3 regions of the Pantoea sp. SGAir0184 genome follow, and region 3 is predicted to be linked to each of the others. Evidence: riboswitches for the same ligand, from Rfam matches in the RefSeq annotation. Region 3 holds a riboswitch; each other region holds the start of a gene.
The links. Region 3 has a riboswitch for thiamine pyrophosphate ahead of thiC (phosphomethylpyrimidine synthase ThiC). Riboswitches for the same ligand answer to the same signal wherever they lie in the genome.
Positions count from the first base shown of each region.

Region 1: linked by a shared signal. The riboswitch ahead of C1N60_RS20925 (LuxE/PaaK family acyltransferase) and the one ahead of thiC (phosphomethylpyrimidine synthase ThiC) in region 3 are both predicted to bind thiamine pyrophosphate.
Region 2: linked by a shared signal. The riboswitch ahead of C1N60_RS21940 (FAD-dependent oxidoreductase) and the one ahead of thiC (phosphomethylpyrimidine synthase ThiC) in region 3 are both predicted to bind thiamine pyrophosphate.

Region 1 is NZ_CP028051.1:197,534-204,279, reverse strand. Features, by position in the region: gene C1N60_RS20945 (dipeptide ABC transporter ATP-binding protein) at 1-545, shown strand, start outside; gene C1N60_RS20940 (M20 family metallopeptidase) at 556-1,785, shown strand; gene C1N60_RS20935 (M24 family metallopeptidase) at 1,782-2,930, shown strand; gene ddpX (D-alanyl-D-alanine dipeptidase) at 2,960-3,502, shown strand; TPP riboswitch at 3,577-3,706, shown strand; gene C1N60_RS20925 (LuxE/PaaK family acyltransferase) at 3,775-4,884, shown strand; gene C1N60_RS20920 (acyl-CoA reductase) at 4,881-6,329, shown strand; gene C1N60_RS20915 (SDR family oxidoreductase) at 6,349-6,746, shown strand, end outside.
Region 2 is NZ_CP028051.1:393,971-400,716, forward strand. Features, by position in the region: gene C1N60_RS21920 (LysR family transcriptional regulator) at 1-126, opposite strand, end outside; gene C1N60_RS21925 (pirin family protein) at 250-975, shown strand; gene C1N60_RS21930 (glycine zipper 2TM domain-containing protein) at 1,229-1,438, shown strand; gene C1N60_RS21935 (6,7-dimethyl-8-ribityllumazine synthase) at 1,594-2,031, opposite strand; TPP riboswitch at 2,197-2,316, shown strand; gene C1N60_RS21940 (FAD-dependent oxidoreductase) at 2,443-3,387, shown strand; gene thiS (sulfur carrier protein ThiS) at 3,371-3,568, shown strand; gene C1N60_RS21950 (thiazole synthase) at 3,572-4,330, shown strand; gene C1N60_RS21955 (HesA/MoeB/ThiF family protein) at 4,341-5,309, shown strand; gene C1N60_RS21960 (ABC transporter ATP-binding protein) at 5,306-6,022, shown strand; gene C1N60_RS21965 (ABC transporter permease) at 6,006-6,740, shown strand.
Region 3 is NZ_CP028050.1:3,918,439-3,925,184, forward strand. Features, by position in the region: gene C1N60_RS18525 (DUF1481 domain-containing protein) at 1-75, opposite strand, end outside; gene hupA (nucleoid-associated protein HU-alpha) at 144-416, opposite strand; gene C1N60_RS18535 (YjaG family protein) at 605-1,195, opposite strand; gene nfi (deoxyribonuclease V) at 1,258-1,926, opposite strand; gene hemE (uroporphyrinogen decarboxylase) at 1,929-2,996, opposite strand; gene nudC (NAD(+) diphosphatase) at 3,036-3,809, opposite strand; gene C1N60_RS18555 (Rsd/AlgQ family anti-sigma factor) at 3,898-4,404, shown strand; TPP riboswitch at 4,557-4,657, shown strand; gene thiC (phosphomethylpyrimidine synthase ThiC) at 4,748-6,670, shown strand; gene thiE (thiamine phosphate synthase) at 6,670-6,746, shown strand, end outside.

The sequences.
Region 1 (6,746 bases), on a different contig from region 3:
CGGCGTATCGCCGCCGCGTGCAGATGATTTTTCAGCATCCGGATGCGTCACTCAATCCGCGCATGACCGTCGGCGAAATTATCGCCCGTCCGCTGCGGCTGTATGGACTGCCACCGGGAGAAAGCGAGGCGCAGGCGGTGGCGCGTCTGCTGCAGGAAGTGCGGCTGCCCGCGGAATTTGCCAGCCGCTATCCGCACGCGCTGTCGGGGGGGCAAAAGCAGCGCGTGGCGATTGCGCGCGCCTTCGCTAACCCGCCGGACCTGGTGATTTGCGATGAAATCACGGCGGCGCTCGATGTGTCGGTGCAGGCCACCATTATCGAGCTGCTGCTGGAGCTGCGCCGTCGCTACGGCACGGCGTATCTGTTCATCACCCACGATCTCAATCTCATCCGCCAGATCGCGCATCGCGTGGCGGTGATGTATCGCGGTGATGTGGTGGAAGTGCTGCCCGGCGAGAATATGCGGGCGCAGGCACAGCATCCTTACACCCGTGCACTGCTTGATGCCGTGCACATCCCTGATCTGACCCAATCCGTGGCATAACGAGAAACGCATGAACCCTGAACAGTTAATTCATCACATCGATCGTGAATACTGCCTCGCTTTCCTGGCAAAAATGGTGCAGCACAAAAGTTACAGTGCCACCGAGGGCGAACGCGAATTAGCCCGCTATATGGCAGAACAGATGGCGCAGCTCGGGCTGGAGACGGAACTGCAGCCGGTGGCCGGCGATCGGCTGAACGCTATTGGGCGGCTGGCCGGCAGCGGAGGCGGCCACAGCCTGCTGTTCAACGGTCATCTTGATACTAACCCGGTCACCGAAGGCTGGACCGTCGATCCGTGGGCGGGGAAAATCGACGATCAGTTTATTTACGGCATCGGCGTTTCTAACATGAAAGCGGGCGATGCCGCCTATTTCTGCGCGCTAAAGACGTTGATTGATGCCGGCGTGAAGCTCAGGGGTGACGTGATCCTCACTTATGTGGTCGGCGAGTTACAGGGCGGCATCGGTACGCTGGCCGCCATTGAGCAGGGTGTACGCGCCGACTATTTCATCAATGCCGAACCCACGGATTTACAGGCGCTGACCATGCATGCCGGCTCGCTGATGTTCACCATTGAACTGACCGGCGATACGCGCCATCTGTCAAAGCGTGAGGAGGCGGTAGACGCGATTGCGGCGGCGGTCGAACTGATTCCGCAGATCAATAACATCACCTTCAGCGGAGCGAAAAGCGCAGAACACCGCAAAATTAACCGTGGCCATATTGGCACCGTACACGGTGCGCTGGGGCGTGATTTGCAGGAGTGGCGGCCGCCGCAGGTCGCGGATTTTGTCCGCCTGAAAGGCTCCGCCCGCTTTGCGCCGGGGCAAACGGTGGACGGCGTGCTGGCCGATCTGCAGGCCCTGCTGGATGCACTGTGCCAGCGCTATCCGGGCCTGCAGGCACAGCTGTTCGATGACGGCCTGCGCGATAAACCCACCATGCTGCCGTTTGAGGTGTCGCCGGAATCACCAATCGTTAAAGCGGTCAATCGCGGCTGGCAGACTGTGCGCGGTACGCCGCAGCCCACCGGGGTGATCACGCCGCCCGCCTTCTACGGTACCGATGCGGCGCACCTGTATCAGCATGCGGGTATGGAGGGCATCGTGTGCGGGCCCGGCGGCAAGTACAACACCATGCCGGACGAGCGCGTTGAGATCAGTGAATTTCTCGATATGGTGCGTATCTATTTGCTGGCGATCCTCGACATCTGCCAGCCGGTTGAACCGGCGTCATGATCGCCGACGCGCTGTCACGGCTGCGCAGCGCCATGCTCGCCGCCGACATTGAGGTGATGCTGATCGATCATGGCGAACTGCTGGCATGGTTAACCGGTTATACCGTGTCGGAAACGCGTTATCGTGCCTGTCTGGTGCCGTTGCAGGACGAACCGTGGATGGTGCTGCGCCAGCTGGATGCCGCGCCGTGCCGCGCGCAGTCACCGCAGCTGGCGATTGACGCGTACCGTGATGAAGACGATCCGTGGCTGGCGGTGGCGCAGAGCCTGACGCGGCGCGGCTATCAGCGGGCGCGGCTGGGCGCGGATTATGCATCCTACGGCATGACGGTACACAGCTGGCAGCAGCTGGCGCGCCATCTGCCCGGGGTGCGCTGGTGTGATGTCAGCGGCATCAGCGACCGGTTGCGCAGCGTTAAATTTCAGGCTGAAATCGCCAGCTTACGCCAGGCCGCCAGCATTGCCGATGCCACGCTGGCCCAGCTGAGTGCGCAGGTGCAGGGCGGCTGGCGTGTGCGAGATGTCGCCGCGCTGGCGGCGGCACAATTTCTGCGGCTCGGTGCTGACAGCGGTGAAACCGGACCGATTGTTATCGCCAGCGGCGACAACGGATTTTTGCATGCCAGCGGCCATGAGCAGCGTCTGCAAGCGGGCGATGTGCTGCACGTTGAGCTGATCCCAAAAGTGCGGCACTACAGCGCGCGGCTGATGCGTCCGCTGATTGTCGGTGAAAGCTCTGCGGCGCGCGCGGCGCTGGCACAACAGCTGATCGCCATTCAGGATCGCCAGCTACGGGCGATGAAGCCGGGCGTTGCGGCCTGCACGGTGGATGCCGTCGCGCGCGAGGCGGTGCTTAGCGCCGGGCTGCGTGAGGATTACAGCAACATCACTGGTTATGCGCTGGGTCTGTATACGCGCACCCCGCGTCCGAGCGATTTCAGCTGCTGTTTTCATCCTCAGGCGCCGTGGTTACTGGAGGAAAACATGGTATTTCACATGTATATTTCAGCGCAGGGCCTCGCCTTCAGTGAAACCGTGCGCGTCACGGCACAGGGCGCAGAGCGACTCACCACGCTGCCGCGCCAGCCGTTTACGCTGCCGGCTAACAATAAACAGGATGATGTACAGTGCAGGACGTTGAATTAATCGATTTGGCTGCCACCTTGCCGGGCCTGATGTTTGATCTAAAATACGCCACCGCCGATAACATCGCCGGGTATGCCATTTATCGCGACGCGCAGGCGCTGCTGCATCCGGATGCCGCCGCCGCGCTGCGCCGCAGCTGCGATATCGCCCAGCTGGCGGAATTTCGCCTGCTGGTGCTGGACGCGTATCGTCCGCAGCAGGCGCAGTGGCACTTGTGGGATGCCTGTCCCGACGCGGATTATGTGGTGCCACCGACGCGGGGCTCGAATCACAGCCGTGGCGTGGCGATCGATGTGACGCTGGTGGATGAGTCGGGCAACATTCTGGAGATGGGGACCGGGTTTGACGACATGTCTGCTGAGTCGCACCCGTTCCATCCCAACGTGCCGCAGCAGGCGCAGCGCCATCGCCTGTTGCTGAACGCCATCATGCTCGGCGGCGGTTTTGTCGGCATGCCCACCGAATGGTGGCACTTTGAACTGCCGGATGCGCAAAACTATCCGCTGCTCAGCGATCGCTTTGCCTGCGTCAGCCGGGCTGATCGCGTTCCTGTGAGTGATATTGCGCGTTAATAATCGCGTTGCTGAAGCGGGGGGTTCTGCGCCTTCCCGCCTTGACACGCCCTCCGTTCCGACCCCAGAATGCAGCTTGTTCCAAGGGGTGCCCTGTTAGAGGGCTGAGATTCTACCCGCGCGGCTGTCACGGCCGGCAACGTAGTGACCCTCTGAACCTGATCCGGCTAATACCGGCGTAGGGATGTGGAACCAGGGTCACTGCACGCCCTCATTCCCTCTTTGCGCCTTTCTGCGAATCCTGCGCATTTCTCAGGCCCTGGCTGGCCGTTATGCCGCAGTCCAAAGAGGGCACCTTCATGACCGAAGCGTCAATCATCGCCGCGCTGCTGGCGTTTATGCAGCGCGAAGAAACCACGGAAGCGGATTTCAACCAGCTGGCGCTGCAGCTGTTCGCGTGGCAATTCGAACACAATCTTCCTTACGCCCGCTTCGCCCGCCAGCGCGGCCGCACGCCGCTGACGGTCAAACAGTGGCGGCAGATTCCGGCGGTGCCGATTACGGCGTTTAAAGATCTGACGCTGAGCTGCCGTCCGGTGGCGGAGATTCCCCACATCTTTATGACCAGCGGCACCACGGGGACCGGCCGGGGGCGCAGCTATCACCCGACGCTGGCGGTTTACGATCGCTCGATGCTGATCAATTTCCGCCAGCGCTTTATGGCCGGATATCCGCGCCTGCCGATGGCGATCCTGTTTCCGCACAGCAGCGAGCTGCCCAACTCTTCGCTGGCCCATTATCTGACGCTGGCGATGCAAGAATGTGGCACGCAAGACAGCGAAGTGATGGTGGATGCGCAGGGGCTGAAACTGCCTCGTCTGATCGCCGCGCTGGAGCAGGCGCAGGCCAGCGGCCAACCCTATGCCCTGCTGGGTGCCAGCTACAGTTTTGTCCACCTGCTGGACGAACTGGCGCGTCAGCAGCGGCGTTTCAGGCTGCCGCCGGGCAGCCGCATCCTCGACACCGGGGGTTTTAAGGGCCAGTCGCGTGAAGTGGCGGCGGAGGCGTTTTATAGCGTGCTGCAGCAGACGCTCGGCGTTCCGCGTTCGCACTGCATCAATATGTACGGCATGACTGAACTCAGCACGCAGTTTTACGATTCCGGCAATGAAATCTGCCCGCCGGTGAAATCCGGACCGCACTGGATCCGCACGCGCGTGGTCAACCCGCTGACCGGTGCGGAGGTGCCGGAAGGTGAGACAGGCGTACTGGTGCATCACGATCTCGCCCATTTCAATTCTGTTTCCGCCATTCTGACCGAAGATGCCGGCGTGATGGTGCCCGGCGGGTTTCAGCTGCTGGGGCGCGTCGCGGGCGCGGATGCCAAAGGCTGCTCGCTGGCGATGGAATCGTTTCTCGCTGCCGCGCAGGCACGGGCATGAAAGTGTATGCCGGACATCTGCCGGGCATCCGCCACAGCGAGGTGGCGTGGCACAGCCTGCACTTTGGCCAGCAGGGCAGCGCGCTGGAAGTGTGTGTGCCGGTGCTGTCCGAGGCGCAGATTGCCACGCTGGCGGCCAGCGTACGCGATAACGCGCGCCGCTACCTGCACACCCTGAGCGTAGCGCGCATCACCGCGTTGATTGATGAAGCCATCGCGCGCCTGCTTGACCGTTCGCACCCGGTGCGCCAGCAGGCGGAGCGGTTGCTGCCGCTGGTTACCGGCTATGACGCCGACATGCTGCGGCTCGGTTTAACCGGCTATCTCAAAACCTTTCGTGAACCGCAGCTGCGGCGTTTTCTGGCGGAGGAATTCGGCAACGTGCAGATGCTGGACGATTTTCAGCCGCGGCCAAAAGGCGGCTTTGTCCGCGCGTTTGGTCCGCAGCTGTTGCTGCAGATCTGGGCCGGCAATGTGCCGGGTTTGCCGCTGTGGAGCCTGATTGCCGGCCTGCTGGTGAAGGCGGGAAGCGTGGGCAAGGTGGCGAGCGCTGAGCCGCTGATGGCGGGCTGGTTCGCCCAGCTGCTGGCGGAGATCGATCCGCAGCTGGGCGACTGTCTGGCCGTCGTATGGTGGCAGGGCGGTGATGAACGCACTGAGCAGCAGTGGTTCCGCCAGGCAGACGTGGTGATGGCTTATGGCGGAGAAGCCGCGCTGACGGCGATGCAGCGGCGTCTGCCGCCAGCCACGCGCTTTCTGCCGCATGGCCACAAAATCAGTTTTGGCATGGTGGCGCGCTCGGCGCTGGACGTGCGGCGCGGTCCGGCGCTGGCGCGTCAGGTGGCTTACGATGTGATGCGCTATGACCAGGCCGGCTGTTACTCGCCGCAGGCGCTGTTTATTGAGCGCGGTGGCCGGGTGTCGCCGCAGGAGTTTGCTGCTTACCTCGCCCATGAACTTGCCGCGCTGGCACAGCGCTATCCGCGCGCGACGCTGACGCTGGGTGAAAGTCAGGCTGTGGCCGCGTGGCGCAACGTGGAGGAAATGCGTGCGCTGAGCGGTGACCGCACGCTGTACGGTGATGAGCACGATGCCTGGGCGGTGGTGTACGTCGATAAGCCGGAGCCGTTACAACCGGGCGCGCTCGGGCGCACGCTGAAGGTGATTGCCGTGGATACGCTGGAGGAGACGGTAAGCTGGGTAGCCGCGCAGCGCGCGTATCTGCAAAGCGTTGGCCTCGCGGCCGCGCCCGAGGTGCTGTTTCGGCTGGCGGCGCAACTCGGGGCGGCGGGCGTCACGCGCATCACGGCGCTGGGTAACATGACTTCACCGGAGGCGGGCTGGCATCACGATGGCCGCTTTAGCCTGCTGGATCTGGTTACCCTGTGCGAAATCGAACAGGCGGCGGAAACCGCCGCTGAACACTATGCGCCCTATCTTGACTGAGCGGGCGTGGAGAAACGCAATGAAATTCAGCAATCACACCGTGCTGGTGACCGGCGCCAGTCGCGGTATTGGCGCCGCCATTGCCCAGGCCTTTGCCGCCGAAGGCGCGTTTGTCGTGGTCAACTATTTACGTAATCACGACGCCGCTGCGCAGGTAGTCGCGGCCTGTGAAGCACAGGGCGGGGGGGCACTGGCGATTGCCGCCGATGTAACCTGCGCCGCACAGGTAGCCGATATGATGCAGCAGATCGAGGCCGCTACCGGGCGACTGGATGTGGTGGTGAACAATGCCTTCGCACCTTATCGCTTCGATCCCGACCGGCGCCAGCGCTTCTGGGAAACGTCCTGGTCTGCTTACCAGACGCAGTTTGATGGCGCAGTGAACGCCTGCTACAACGTGTGTCAGGCGGCCTTGCC
Region 2 (6,746 bases), on a different contig from region 3:
TGACTCTTCCAGCGCGGCGATGCGCCGGCTGACGTACTGCTTGGAGAGCATCAGCTGTTCAGCCGCAGCGGTAAAGTTGCCCGCTTTGATTACGGCGACGTAAATTCGGAGATCTTCAATCTGCATATTGTCCACTTATCTGTGACAGTCATTGTCATACAGGCGCATTGTTGGGCAAATCAGTTTACGTATACTGGTCAGCAACGGGAAGGGCCTTCGCCCTCCAGCTAAAAATTTTAGGAGCAGACCATGATTGAACAACGACTGTCCGAACAACGTGGCTTAGGCGATCACGGCTGGCTGCATTCACGCCATACCTTTTCGTTTGCCAGCTACTGGGACCCACAACAGACCGGTTTCTCCGATCTGCTGGTGATTAACGATGATCAGGTAGCACCGGGTCGCGGTTTCGGTGCGCATCCGCACAACAACATGGAGATTATCTCTTACGTGCTGGAAGGCGCGCTGGAGCATAAAGATTCCATGGGTACCGGTTCGGTTATCGTGCCCGGTGACGTGCAGCTGATGAGCGCCGGTAGCGGCGTAACGCACAGCGAGTTTAACCACTCGAAACAGGACAATGTGCACTTCCTGCAGATCTGGATTGTGCCGGCAGAACGCGGTACCGAGCCAGGTTACCAGCAGGTGTCAGTGGCAGAGGCCGACAAACGTGGTCAGCTGCGCCTGATTGTTTCGCCACAAGGCGACAACGGCTCGCTGCGCGTACGTCAGGATATGCGTATTTACGCGGGACTGTTTGACGGTGCTGAGCAGCAGACGCTGGAACTGGCTAACGATCGCTATGCTTATATTCACGTGGCGCGCGGCAGCATTGAAGTGAATGGCGTGAGCTTCAAAGCCGGCGACGGCGCGCGCGTACGCAATGAGACGGCGCTGCAGTTCGCCAACGGTAACAATGCTGAAGTGCTGGTGTTTGATTTACGACCAGTAGAAGTTAATCATCCGCAGCGTTAATTCATTGCGCGGTAAGTCATCGAGGCATGGCGTGAACCTTCACGCCATGCCTTTTTATTTGGCTTAAGGTACGAATAATAACCAGCACCTGGCAGGTCCGGCATAAAATAGGAATTTTTACCTTCCACAAAAATGCAAAGCCCCTTAAATTTGCCTCCAGGATAAGCACGCTACGCCAGGTATTTGGCGGCTAAACAACAAACAAAGTTAACACTATTACATTCCATTAGAATTAATGGTAATGAGGATTTTGATGGTTTTAAAACGCAGCTTTAATATCGCAGTGGTATTGGTTTTAGCCTTTTCTGTAACGGCTTGTGGCATGTCTCATCGTGGCCGCAACACCGCCATTGGCGCTGGTGTAGGTGCGGTAGGCGGCGCCGTTCTGACCGGCGGCAGCACCTTCGGTACCCTCGGCGGCGCGGCTATCGGCGGCCTGATTGGTCACGAAGTCAGCCGTTAATTCCACCGCTACTCAGGATTTCGCCAGCCGGAATGCTGGCGAAATCATTTCACTTCATAACCTGCCGTCAATAGCCCCGCGTTGAAATATTCATCGGCCAGAAATTTCTTTATTTAATCCGGCCATCAATTATTACCGCTACCGCTTAAAAAATATTAATCGATCTGTAGCTGATGAATCATCAGAGCGGCGCGTGCGGCTTCTTTGCCTTTTTTAATAAAATGTTCGGTATAAAACGCTTCAATCGCATCGACCGGCTGAAAATTGTGCGGAGTGAGTGATACCGAAAACACCGGAACATTGGTGGCGAGCTGTACATTCATCAGGCCATCGACGACGGCCTGCGCGACAAAGTCATGGCGATAGATGCCACCGTCGACCACCAGCGCGGCGCAGACAATCGCATCAAATTTGCCGGTTTCGGCCAGGCGTTTAGCCAGCAGCGGCATTTCAAACGCGCCGGGTACGTCATAGCTTTTTAATGTATTTTCGACGCCTTGTTCGGTCAGTTCCTGCTCAAATCCCACCAGCGCGTTGTTCACGATCGCCTGATGCCATCCTGCTTTAATAAAAGCCACACGAAACTTATTCATAATGCTTCCATGATTAGCTGAAAAATTTATAAGTGAATAATAAAAAAGTCTTTTTTATCATCTGCCCGCTATCCGTCTGGTATACCATATGTTGCAATTTTGATCCACAACGCGGGCAGCGCAGTTAACGTGCTGCTTGACGCCAGCCAGCGCCTGCAATACAAATAGACGCGTCGGGGGAGTCTCGCCTGAGAGACTGAGAGGCTAATAGCGCACTGCGCGGCTTAGCGACCCTTTGAACCTGACCCAGTTGATACTGGCGTAGGAAGACTGACGGCTCATGTGCAAAGCCGTCTGGCGCAAAGGCGAGCCCGATCGCTGGCGTCGATTCCCTTCACCTGTATCTGCGGGTCTCAGTTATCACTGAGAGGCCGATGTGAATTTCCCAGATTATTTACCGGAACGTGATTCATGAGCCGCTGGAGCGTGCTCGGTAGCGGCGTGTCCGGGCTTTGTGTTGCCACGCTACTGGCTGAGCGCGGCGAAACCGTCGAGGTCATTGATGATGAAGCGCGTCAGCCTGCCTCGTGGTTTGCCGGTGGCATGCTGGCGCCGTGGTGTGAAGCTGAAAGCGCGCCAGCCGACGTAATTACCCTCGGCCAGCATGCTGCGGCATGGTGGCAAACGCGCGTCAGCAGCGTGGTGCATCAGGGTACGTTAGTGCTGGCACCGCCGCGTGATAACCCGGAGTTAAACCGCTTCGCGCGCATGACGACGGCGCATCAATGGGTTGATCCGGCGTCGCTTGAACCGGCGCTGGAAAACCGGTTTGCGCGCGGACTGTTTTTCCCGCGCGAAGCACATCTCGATCCGCGCCGTGCGCTGGCTGAACTGCGTGACAAACTGCTGCAGCGCGGCGTCCGCTTTGATGCGCGCCAGCCATCGGGCCGGATCATCGACTGTCGCGGTATCCATGCCAGAGCGCAGCTCTCCGGCCTGCGCGCGGTGCGTGGGGAAATGCTGATCCTGCAGAGTCATGAGGTGTCATTTTCCCGGCCGATTCGTCTGCTCCATCCGCGTTTTCCCTGTTATCTGGTGCCGCGTCGCGACGGCCACTTCATGCTCGGCGCCACCATGATCGAAAGCGACGATGCCAGCGCTATCAGCGCGCGCGCCATGATGGAACTGCTCAGCGCGGCCTACACCCTGCACCCGGCGCTGGCGGAAGCGCGCGTCAACGAAAGCGGCAGCGGTCTGCGTCCGGCATGGCCGGCTAATCTGCCGGAAATCCACTATCACAACGGTATTTTTTATCTTAACGGCATGTATCGTCACGGTTTTCTGCTGGCACCAATGATGGCAGAACAGCTGATGCAGCGCCTGTCCGGGGAGGTTAGCCATGAATATTCAGCTTAACGGCCGCACCATCAGCACTGAGGCCAGCAGCCTCAGCGAATTGCTGATCGAACAGCAAATCGATGCGGTCTGTGTTGCCACCGCCTGCAATGGCGATTTTGTGCCGAAAAGTCAGTATGCCAGCCTGCAGTTGCAGGAAGGCTGGCAGCTGGAAGTCCTGTCACCGATGCAGGGAGGCTGAGCGATGTTTTACGATTTTACACCGCAGTCACGCTTGCTGCTCGGCACCGCAGGCTACCCTTCACCGGCGATTTTGCAGCAGGCGATCGCCGCATCCGGCAGTGAAATTATCACTGTCAGCCTGCGCCGCGAAGGCACGGCGGGCGCGGCTTTTCGCGAGCTGCTGACGGGCCTGAATGTGCGCGTGCTGCCCAATACCGCTGGCTGCCACACGGTCAAAGAGGCCGTCACCACCGCGCACATGGCGCGCGAGTTGTTTAACACGCCGTGGATCAAGCTGGAAGTGATTGGTCATGCCGACACGCTGCAGCCCGATCCGTTCGCGCTGGTCGAAGCGGCACGCATTCTGTGCGCCGACGGCTTCCAGGTGTTTCCCTACACCACGGAGGATCTGATTGTCGGTGAAAAACTGCTGGCCGCCGGCTGTGAACTGCTGATGCCGTGGGGCGCGCCCATCGGCTCCGGCCAGGGACTGCGAAATATTGACGGGCTGCGGGCGATGCGAGCCTGGTTCAGCGATATTCCACTGATCATTGATGCCGGCATCGGCGCACCGTCACAGGCAGCGCAGGCTATGGAGATGGGCTTCGATGCCATCCTGCTCAATACCGCCGTGGCGAAAGCGGGCGATCCGGTGGCGATGGCGCGCGCGTTCAGCCAGGCGATCGCCGCCGGGCAGGGCGCGCGCGATGCCGGGCTGATGGAGAAGCGTGATATGGCCGTGGCCTCAACGCCGATCTTCGGCCTCGCTAACCTGAACTAAGGAGCGCGCAATGGAACGCTACCAACGCCAGATGATGCTGCCGGAAATTGGCGTCGTCGGGCAGCAGAAACTGGCTCGCGCCCGCGTGCTGGTAGCCGGTGCCGGTGGGCTGGCCGCCACGCTGCTGCCTCAGCTGACGGGCGCGGGCGTCGGTCAGCTGTGCCTGTACGATGATGATCAGGTCGCGCTGCATAACCTGCATCGCCAGACGCTGTTCACCCTGCAGGATGTGGGTCGCAGCAAAGCTGTGGCGGCGCAGCAGGCTTTGCAGCAGCGCAATCCTGAGGTGCAAATCGAAGCGGTGCCCGAGGCGCTGAGCGCCAGCAATATCGCGCAGGCGCTGACGGGGTGCGATCTGGTGATTGATGCCGCCGATAACTTCGCGGTGACTTACCAACTGTCTGATGCCTGTTTCCAGGCAGGCATACCGCTGATCAGCGCCTCGGTGCTGGGTCGTCAGGGCTATGCTGGCGGTTTTTGCGGCGGCGCGCCGAGCTATCGTGCGCTGTTTCCGCAGCTGCCTGCTTCCGCGGCTAACTGTAACACCGCTGGCGTGATGGGCCCGGCCGTGGCGGCGCTGGGGGCGATGCAGGCGCAGATGGCGCTCAGCGTACTGCTCGGGCTGCAACCCTCACCGCTCGGCTGCATGGTCAACTGTGACTTCGTCAGCTGGCACTTTCGTTCGTTCCGCTTTGATGCGGCACAGGAACCGGCCCAGCCCGGCGTGCCGTTTATTGATGCTCACCTGTTACAACCCGGAGACTGCATTGTGGAGCTGCGCAGCTGCGAAGAGGCGCCCGCCAGCGTGGCCGAACGGGTTGAGCGCGTGCTGCCGCACGAACTGGACGCCTGGCAGCCACCGGCGGATCGCCGCATCGTACTGGTCTGCGCCAGCGGCATCCGGGCAGCGCAGGCGGCCAGCGCACTGGCGCAGCGCGGCTTTAGCCACCTGGCAATTCTGGCGGCGCGGCGGCCATGACGCAGGACATCCGCTTTGACCAGGTGAGCTTTGCCTGGGGCGAAAAACAGCTATGCGATCGGCTCAATCTGCAACTGCGCGGCGGCAAAACCACGGTGCTGCTGGGCTGCAGCGGCATTGGTAAAAGCACGCTGCTGCGTCTGGTGGCCGGCTTAGTGCAGCCGCAGCAGGGCAGCCTGAGCGGTATTGCGCAGCACGTGGCATGGATGGGGCAGCAGGATCTGCTCTATCCGTGGCTGACGGTGCTGGAGAACGTGATGTTGACGGCGCGTCTAAGCGGTGCGAAGCCGGACCGCGTGCGGGCGCACCACTTGCTGGCACAGGTGGGACTGGAAGACGAGGCGCAAGCCGCGCCCTCACAGCTCTCGGGTGGCATGCGGCAGCGGGTCGCGCTGGCGCGCACGCTGTATGCGCAGCGCGAGCTGGTGCTGATGGATGAGCCATTCGCCACGCTGGATGTGATGACCAAACACCAACTGCAAACGCTGACCGCGACGCTGCTGCGCGGCAAAACGGTGCTGCTGGTGACCCACGATCCGCTGGAAGCCTGCCGTATGGCCGATGACATTCTGCTGTTGCACGGCCAGCCGCTGCAGATGACGCACTGGCCTGTGCCGAACGGTACGGTGCCGCGCGCGCTCAATGATGCCGGACTGCTGCAGGCGCAGGCCGAACTCTTTTCCCGACTGAATTCCTATGAAAAAGCTGAGTAGTGGTATCTACCTGATCGCGGTGGTGCTGGGCGTGTGGCTGCTGGCGCGCCACAACGGCGTACCGGCATTTCTGCTGCCGGCACCGCAGGCGGTGCTGGAGGCTCTGTGGCAAAAGCGGCAGCTGCTCGCGCATCACGCAATGTTTACGCTGGCGGAAATTGTGCTGGCGCTGCTGCTGGGCGTCGGCGGTGGCGTGGTGCTGGCGGTGCTGATGGCTTCCAGCCCGCTACTGCGTCGGGTGCTGTTTCCGCTGGTGACGGCCAGCCAGACCATCCCGGTATTTGCGCTGGCCCCGCTGCTGGTGCTGTGGCTGGGTTTTGGCATCGCGTCAAAAGTCGTGGTGGCGGCGCTGATTTTGTTTTTCCCGCTGTGCCTGTCGCTGTTCGACGGTTTATGCCGTACGCCTGCCGGCTGGCTGGAGCTGGCGCAAACGCTGTATCCCTCGCGCTGGCGAATTTTCTGGCGCGTGCGCTGGCCGGCTGCGCTGCCGCAGTTTTTCGCCGGCCTGCAAATGGCGGTGGTGCTGGCACCCATTGGGGTGGTGATCGGCGAGTGGGTCGGTGCCAGCGAAGGGTTGGGCTACCTGATGATGCAATCCAACGCGCGGCTGGAAACGGCCACCAGTTTTGCCGCACTGCTGCTGTTAATGAGCCTGGCGCTGCTGCTCTCAGCGGCCGTGGCGCTGGTGCGTAAAAAATTTCTCTGGCAATCATACTAAGGAACT
Region 3 (6,746 bases):
GGGAGTGGCACTGCAGCCGGTGAGTAATATCCCGAGGAGGATGGCGCAGAGGCGCTGAGGAGAAATGTTCAGCATAGCAGGCCCCGGTAACAAAAAGGGGCGAAATCGCCCCTCTTTTAAAGCTAAACCGCGATGCGGAAAACTTACTTAACAGCGTCTTTCAGTGCTTTACCAGAGACGAACGCTGGCACGTTAGCTGCAGCGATTTTGATCTCTTTGCCAGTCTGCGGGTTGCGACCGGTACGCTCAGCGCGGTGGTTCACTTTAAAAGTACCAAAACCAACCAGTTGTACAGCATCACCTTCTTTCAGAGACTCAGTGATCGCAGCCAGGGTAGATTCCAGCGCAGCTTTAGCCTGGGTTTTAGACAGGTCCGCTTTCTCTGCGATCACATCAATCAGTTGAGTCTTGTTCATAAGTTATCCTTAAAGTGTATTTATCGCTTGCTAAGCAACGAGTGCGAGGGAAAAGCCATATTCTGGCACTCTTCAGCCTGCACGCACCGATAGCCACAATTTTCAGCCCCCCAAATGTAGACCAGACAGGGGGCTGATGTGAAGCCTCCAGGCGCGGTAATTCGGGCCTGAAGTCACGTTTTCTCGCCTTATTGCTGAAAATTTATACCGATGTTACTGATTCCGGCTTCACGCAGGTCTGCACGTAGTCCTTTGATTAGCTCCAGGTCCCGTTCTTCGCACTCTGCCAGCAGGCGAAAAATCTCCCACTGCAGGTCCCATTCGTCAATTACCGCCTGGTTGTCACGCAGCTCTTCGTCGCTCATTTCGCGACCAGCCTGGGTCATTTCGAGGATGGCCACGGTGGTGATCGACGTGCGGCTGACTTCGATGGCGTGCTCCAGCGTTTCACCGCTCAGCTGCGCGTGCAGGAGTTCACTCAGCGCCACGCAGGCGTCAATCGCCGGGTGCACGCCGTAAACGTCAAAGTCGTCACCGTTTGGGATCGCCGCTTCCAGTTTCTCCAGCTGGCTGTCGAAATTGATTTTGGCATCCTTCACCGTCAGGCTTTCCCACACCAGGTCGAGAATGCGGCGATAGAGCTGCGGATCGGCAAACTCGGTCTGCTGACAGAAGGCCCAGTAATTGGGGAACATCCGCTCGCACAGACAGGCCATAAAGGTCATGTGCTGCCAGCTTTCCAGCTTCGCCAGACGCAAATGGACGGGGTTCTGTAACATCAAACTTACTCTCGGTAGATTAGCTGGCGGCAGTGTACCGCAAAAGCCGCGCACAAACAGCGTTAGCGCGCATTTTGCCACTTCACAAAAGCGGGACGGCCAGATGCCACGGCATCGGCCCAGCGCGTTGGCTCCGGCAAGCGGTAGCCAGCCATGCAGGCCTCAACCCAGTGCAGTGCGCTATCGAGGCTGACGCGGTGGCCGGTTGAGACAAACAGCGGATTGCAGCGCGTCTTGCTGCGCCACACCCAGGCAATCTGCTCGCCTTTATCCATCAGCGGCTGACGACTGCCCGGTGCCGCATCCGGCTCAGCGAAACGGCCGCACAGGCGCTTTTTCGCTACGCCGATGGTTGGCACATCCAGCAGCGAGCCGAAATGCGCGGCAACGCCCAGCCGGCGCGGATGAGAGATGCCATGGCCGTCGACGAACAGCAGATCGGGCCGCTGCGACAATTGCTGCCACGCCGCCTGCAGCGCTGGAATTTCGCGAAACGAGAGAAAACCGGGAATGTAAGGCATGGTGGTCGCGACACGCGCGATGCGATGCTCCACCAGCGTTAATGAAGGGTATTCGAGGATCACCAGGGCGGCGCGCGTTACCTCGCCGCCCTGTTCAAAACCAACATCGGCGCCGCCAATAAAGCGCGGCGGCAGTACGTCAAAATCATCCTGCCGCACCACGCTGGCGGCGAGCTGTACCTGTTGCTGTCGTAGTGCGGCTAAATCCATGCTTATCCCTGATGATATGGTCGTGATAGCCGATGCACCGCCTCCACAAACGCGCCAGCGTGCTCTGGCGGAACATCCTGATGAATCCCGTGACCGAGGTTGAAGACGTGGCCTTCGCCTGCGCCAAAGCCTTCCAGAATCCCCGCCACTTCCTGCTCAATTCGTGCAGGGGGTGCATACAGCATAGACGGATCCATGTTGCCCTGCAGCGCGACTTTATCGCCCACGCGGCGCCGCGCTTCGCCAATATCGGTGGTCCAGTCAAGACCCAGCGCATCACAGCCGGTGGCCGCCATCTCTTCCAGCCACTGGCCGCCGCCCTTGGTAAACAGGGTGATGGGCACGCGTCGTCCTTCGTTCTCATGCAGCACGCTGTCGACGATTTTGTGCATGTAATAGAGCGAGAATTCGCGATAGTCGCGCCCGGTCAGCACGCCGCCCCAGGTATCAAACACCATCACCGACTGCGCACCCGCTTTAATCTGCGCGTTGAGGTAAAGGATCACGCTCTCTGCCAGCTTATCCAGCAGCGCGTGCAGCGTCTGCGGCTCGGCGTACATCATCTTCTTGATTTTGGTGAAAGCCTTGCTGCTGCCGCCTTCTACCATGTAGGTTGCCAGCGTCCACGGGCTGCCGGAGAAACCGATCAGCGGCACTTCGCCCTTGAGGTTATGACGGATGGTGCGCACCGCATTCATCACGTAACCCAGCTCCTGCTCCGGATCCGGCACCGGTAGTTTATCCACATCGGCACGGCAGGCGATGGGGTGAGAGAAACGCGGGCCTTCGCCGGTCTCAAAGTAGAGCCCCAGGCCCATCGCATCCGGAATGGTCAGGATATCGCTGAAGAGGATCGCGGCATCCAGCGCATAGCGGCGCAGCGGCTGCAGGGTGACTTCGCACGCCAGCTCCGCGTTCTTACACAGCGACATAAAATCACCGGCCTCAGCGCGCGTGGCTTTGTATTCCGGCAGGTAACGCCCGGCTTGTCGCATCATCCATACCGGGGTGATATCCACCGGCTGGCGTAACAGGGCGCGCAGATAACGATCGTTCTTCAGTTCACTCATAATGGGCTCTCTCATGCTAAGGCCGGCAGTGTAGCATTTTCACGCCGCGCTGGCGCGACACAGCGCAACCGTATCTTCAATCAGCCGGCGCGCCACGGTGCCCGGCGGCGGCAACAGGGGCAGATCGTCGTAGCGATACCAGCCAGCATCCAGCAGCTCTTTACCATCGTGCTGCAGCTCGCCGCCATCGTACTCCGCCATGAACGCCATCATCAGCGAGTGCGGGAACGGCCACGGCTGCGAAGTTACGTAACGCACATTTTTTACCCGCACGTTGCTCTCTTCCATCACCTCACGGGCCACCGCCTGCTCCAGCGTTTCGCCGACTTCAACAAAACCGGCCAGCACGGTGTAGATGCTGTTGCGATGGCGCGCATGGTTTGCCAGCAGGATCTCCTCACCGCGACGAATCGCCACAATGATGCAGGGGGCGATTTGCGGGTAGTAGCGCTCGCGGCAGTGGCTGCACAGGCAGGCAAATTCGCGCTTGCTGTGCTGCATCTCATGACCGCAATAGCCGCACCAGCGATGCGAACGGTAGAACTCTGCCAGCTGCACGCCGCGCCCGGCGAGCTGAAACAGACCGACATCTTCGTCAATCAGCTGGCGCACCGAGGCCATATTGTCCGGACGCGCTTCGCATACCAGCCAGACGTTTTCGCCCTGCCACTCGCCAATCACTCTGCCGCTGCTGCCGGTCAGGCCAAACTCGCCGGATAAGCCATGCGGCAACTCGCCTTGCGGCAACCAAAGTTTCTGCGCAGAGCTGACAATCCACCAGCCAGCGTCTACGCTTGAGATCTCACGTTGCATCTTAATCGTTGTCCTTAGCGTCAAATGGCACGCTGAAATCCTGATGTTAAGTGTGTAATAAACAACTATAACTCACCTGGAGCCCCGTATGCTTACCCAGTTAGATAACCTGACCGAGCGTGTAGGTGGCGGTAATGAATTAGTCGACTCATGGTTGCGCGCCCGTCGACAGCTGCTCGTCACCTATTACGAGTTAATTGGCATGAAGCCGAACAAAGAAGCGCTGACCGCGCTGGATGAACAGGCGCTGGATGCGTTTTGCCATCGTCTGGTGGACTATCTCTCTACCGGCCACTTCAGCGTTTACGAGCGCATCATCAGCGAGATGTCCGGCGACAGCCCGATGATTGCGGCGGCGCAGATCTATCCGGCGCTGGAAGGCAATACTGAACGTCTGATGCAACTGTATGACAGCCATCTGCAACAGGCCATTAATGACGACAACTGCGTGGATTTCCAGCAGGCGCTGTCAGAAGTGGGCGAAGCGCTGGAGTCACGCTTTACGCTGGAAGACAAACTGATTCAGCTCGCCTGGGATAACCAGCTGGCGCGCCCGCCGGTGGCCAATGACAGCACCATTGCTCGTCCGGCCTGAACCGCTGCAGTTGTAAAAGACTTGTTATTCAGGAAAAGCCCTTTTATGCTGAATGGGCTTTTTTATTGTCTTTTTTAACGACAATACACAATCAAACTTTGCGATATAAGCGCAGCGTGCAACAGTCAGTAAAGTCGCTTATCGCGTAAAACGTAAACTTGTCGGAGTGCCCTTAGGGGCTGAGACCGTTAATTCGGGATCCGCGGAACCTGATCAGGTTAGTACCTGCGAAGGGAACAAGAGTAGATGTGATCAGCACGGTGCAGTCAGGCGCCCGCACCGTTTCTGTTACTCCTTCCGGACTCCGGACAAGCAGCTTCCCCTTGTTTTCAGGAAACTTGCTATGTCTGATGCTAAAACCTCACGTCGTGAACAACGCGCGCAGGCGCAAAAATTTATCGATTCGCTCCAGGGAACCGCCTTCCCTAACTCCAAACGTATCTGGATCAGCGGCAGCCGCGCGGATATCCGCGTCCCGATGCGCGAAATTCAGCTCAGCCCGACGCACACCGGCGGCAGCAAAGATCATCCGCAATACGCAGAAAATGAACCGATACCGGTGTATGACACTGCCGGTGCCTATGGCGATCCCCACGCGACCATTAATGTGCATCAGGGTCTGGCAAAATTACGCGCCGGCTGGATTGCCGAACGCAACGACAGCGAAACCATCAGCGCACTCAGCTCAAGCTACAGTCAGCAGCGGCTGGCAGATGACGGGCTGGATCATCTGCGTTTTGAACACCTGCCGCTGCCGCGCCGTGCCAAAGCGGGTCGCCGCGTCACGCAGCTGCATTATGCGCGTCAGGGCATCATCACGCCGGAGATGGAGTTTATCGCGCTGCGCGAAAACATGGGACGTGAGCGTATCCGCAGTGCAACGCTGTTGCAGCAGCACGCCGGCCACGGCTTTGGTGCGCAGCTGCCAGAGAATATCAGCGCCGAATTCGTACGCGCCGAAGTGGCCAGCGGCCGCGCCATCATTCCTGCCAACATCAATCACCCCGAATCGGAGCCGATGATCATCGGCCGCAATTTTCTGGTGAAGGTCAACGCCAACATCGGCAACTCGGCGGTAAGTTCGTCGATTGAAGAGGAAGTGGAAAAACTGGTGTGGGCCACGCGCTGGGGGGCAGATACCGTGATGGATCTGTCGACCGGCCGCTATATCCATGAAACGCGCGAGTGGATTTTGCGCAACAGTCCGGTGCCGATCGGCACGGTGCCAATCTATCAGGCGCTGGAAAAGGTCAACGGTATTGCAGAAGATCTTAACTGGGACATTTTCCGCGATACCCTGCTGGAACAGGCTGAGCAGGGCGTTGATTACTTCACCATTCACGCGGGCGTGCTGCTGCGCTATGTGCCGATGACCGCACAACGGCTGACCGGCATCGTGTCGCGCGGCGGCTCCATCATGGCGAAGTGGTGCCTGTCACATCATCAGGAAAACTTCCTCTACCAGCATTTCCGCGAAATCTGTGAAATCTGCGCCGCCTATGATGTCGCGCTGTCGCTCGGTGATGGTTTACGTCCCGGCTCGATTCAGGACGCCAACGACGAAGCCCAGTTTGCCGAACTGCGTACCTTAGGCGAGCTGACGCAAATCGCCTGGCAATATGATGTGCAGGTCATGATTGAAGGCCCCGGTCACGTGCCGATGCAGATGATCCGCCGCAATATGACCGAGCAGCTGGAACACTGCCATGAAGCGCCGTTTTATACGCTGGGCCCGCTGACGACCGATATCGCGCCGGGCTACGATCATTTCACCTCCGGGATTGGCGCCGCCATGATCGGCTGGTTTGGCTGCGCGATGCTGTGCTACGTCACGCCGAAAGAGCACCTTGGCCTGCCGAATAAAGAGGATGTTAAGCAGGGGCTGATTACCTACAAGATCGCCGCGCACGCTGCCGATCTGGCTAAAGGCCATCCCGGCGCGCAGATCCGCGACAACGCCATGTCGAAAGCTCGCTTTGAGTTCCGCTGGGAAGATCAGTTTAATCTGGCGCTCGACCCGCATACCGCGCGGGCCTATCACGACGAAACTCTGCCGCAGGAATCCGGCAAAGTGGCCCACTTCTGTTCCATGTGCGGCCCCAAATTCTGTTCAATGAAAATCACCCAGGAAGTGCGCGAATTTGCCGCCCGCCAGCAGGCGGAAGCCCAGCCGATAGCGCTGGGCATGGCGCAAATGTCCGATGCCTTCCGTAGCCGTGGCGGCGAGCTGTATCACGCCGCCGATGCCCTGAAAGAGGAAAAATGATGACTGAAGCCTTCCCTGCCACCGCGCCAAAACTGGGGCTCTATCCGGTTGTCGACAGCGTGTTGTGGATTGAACG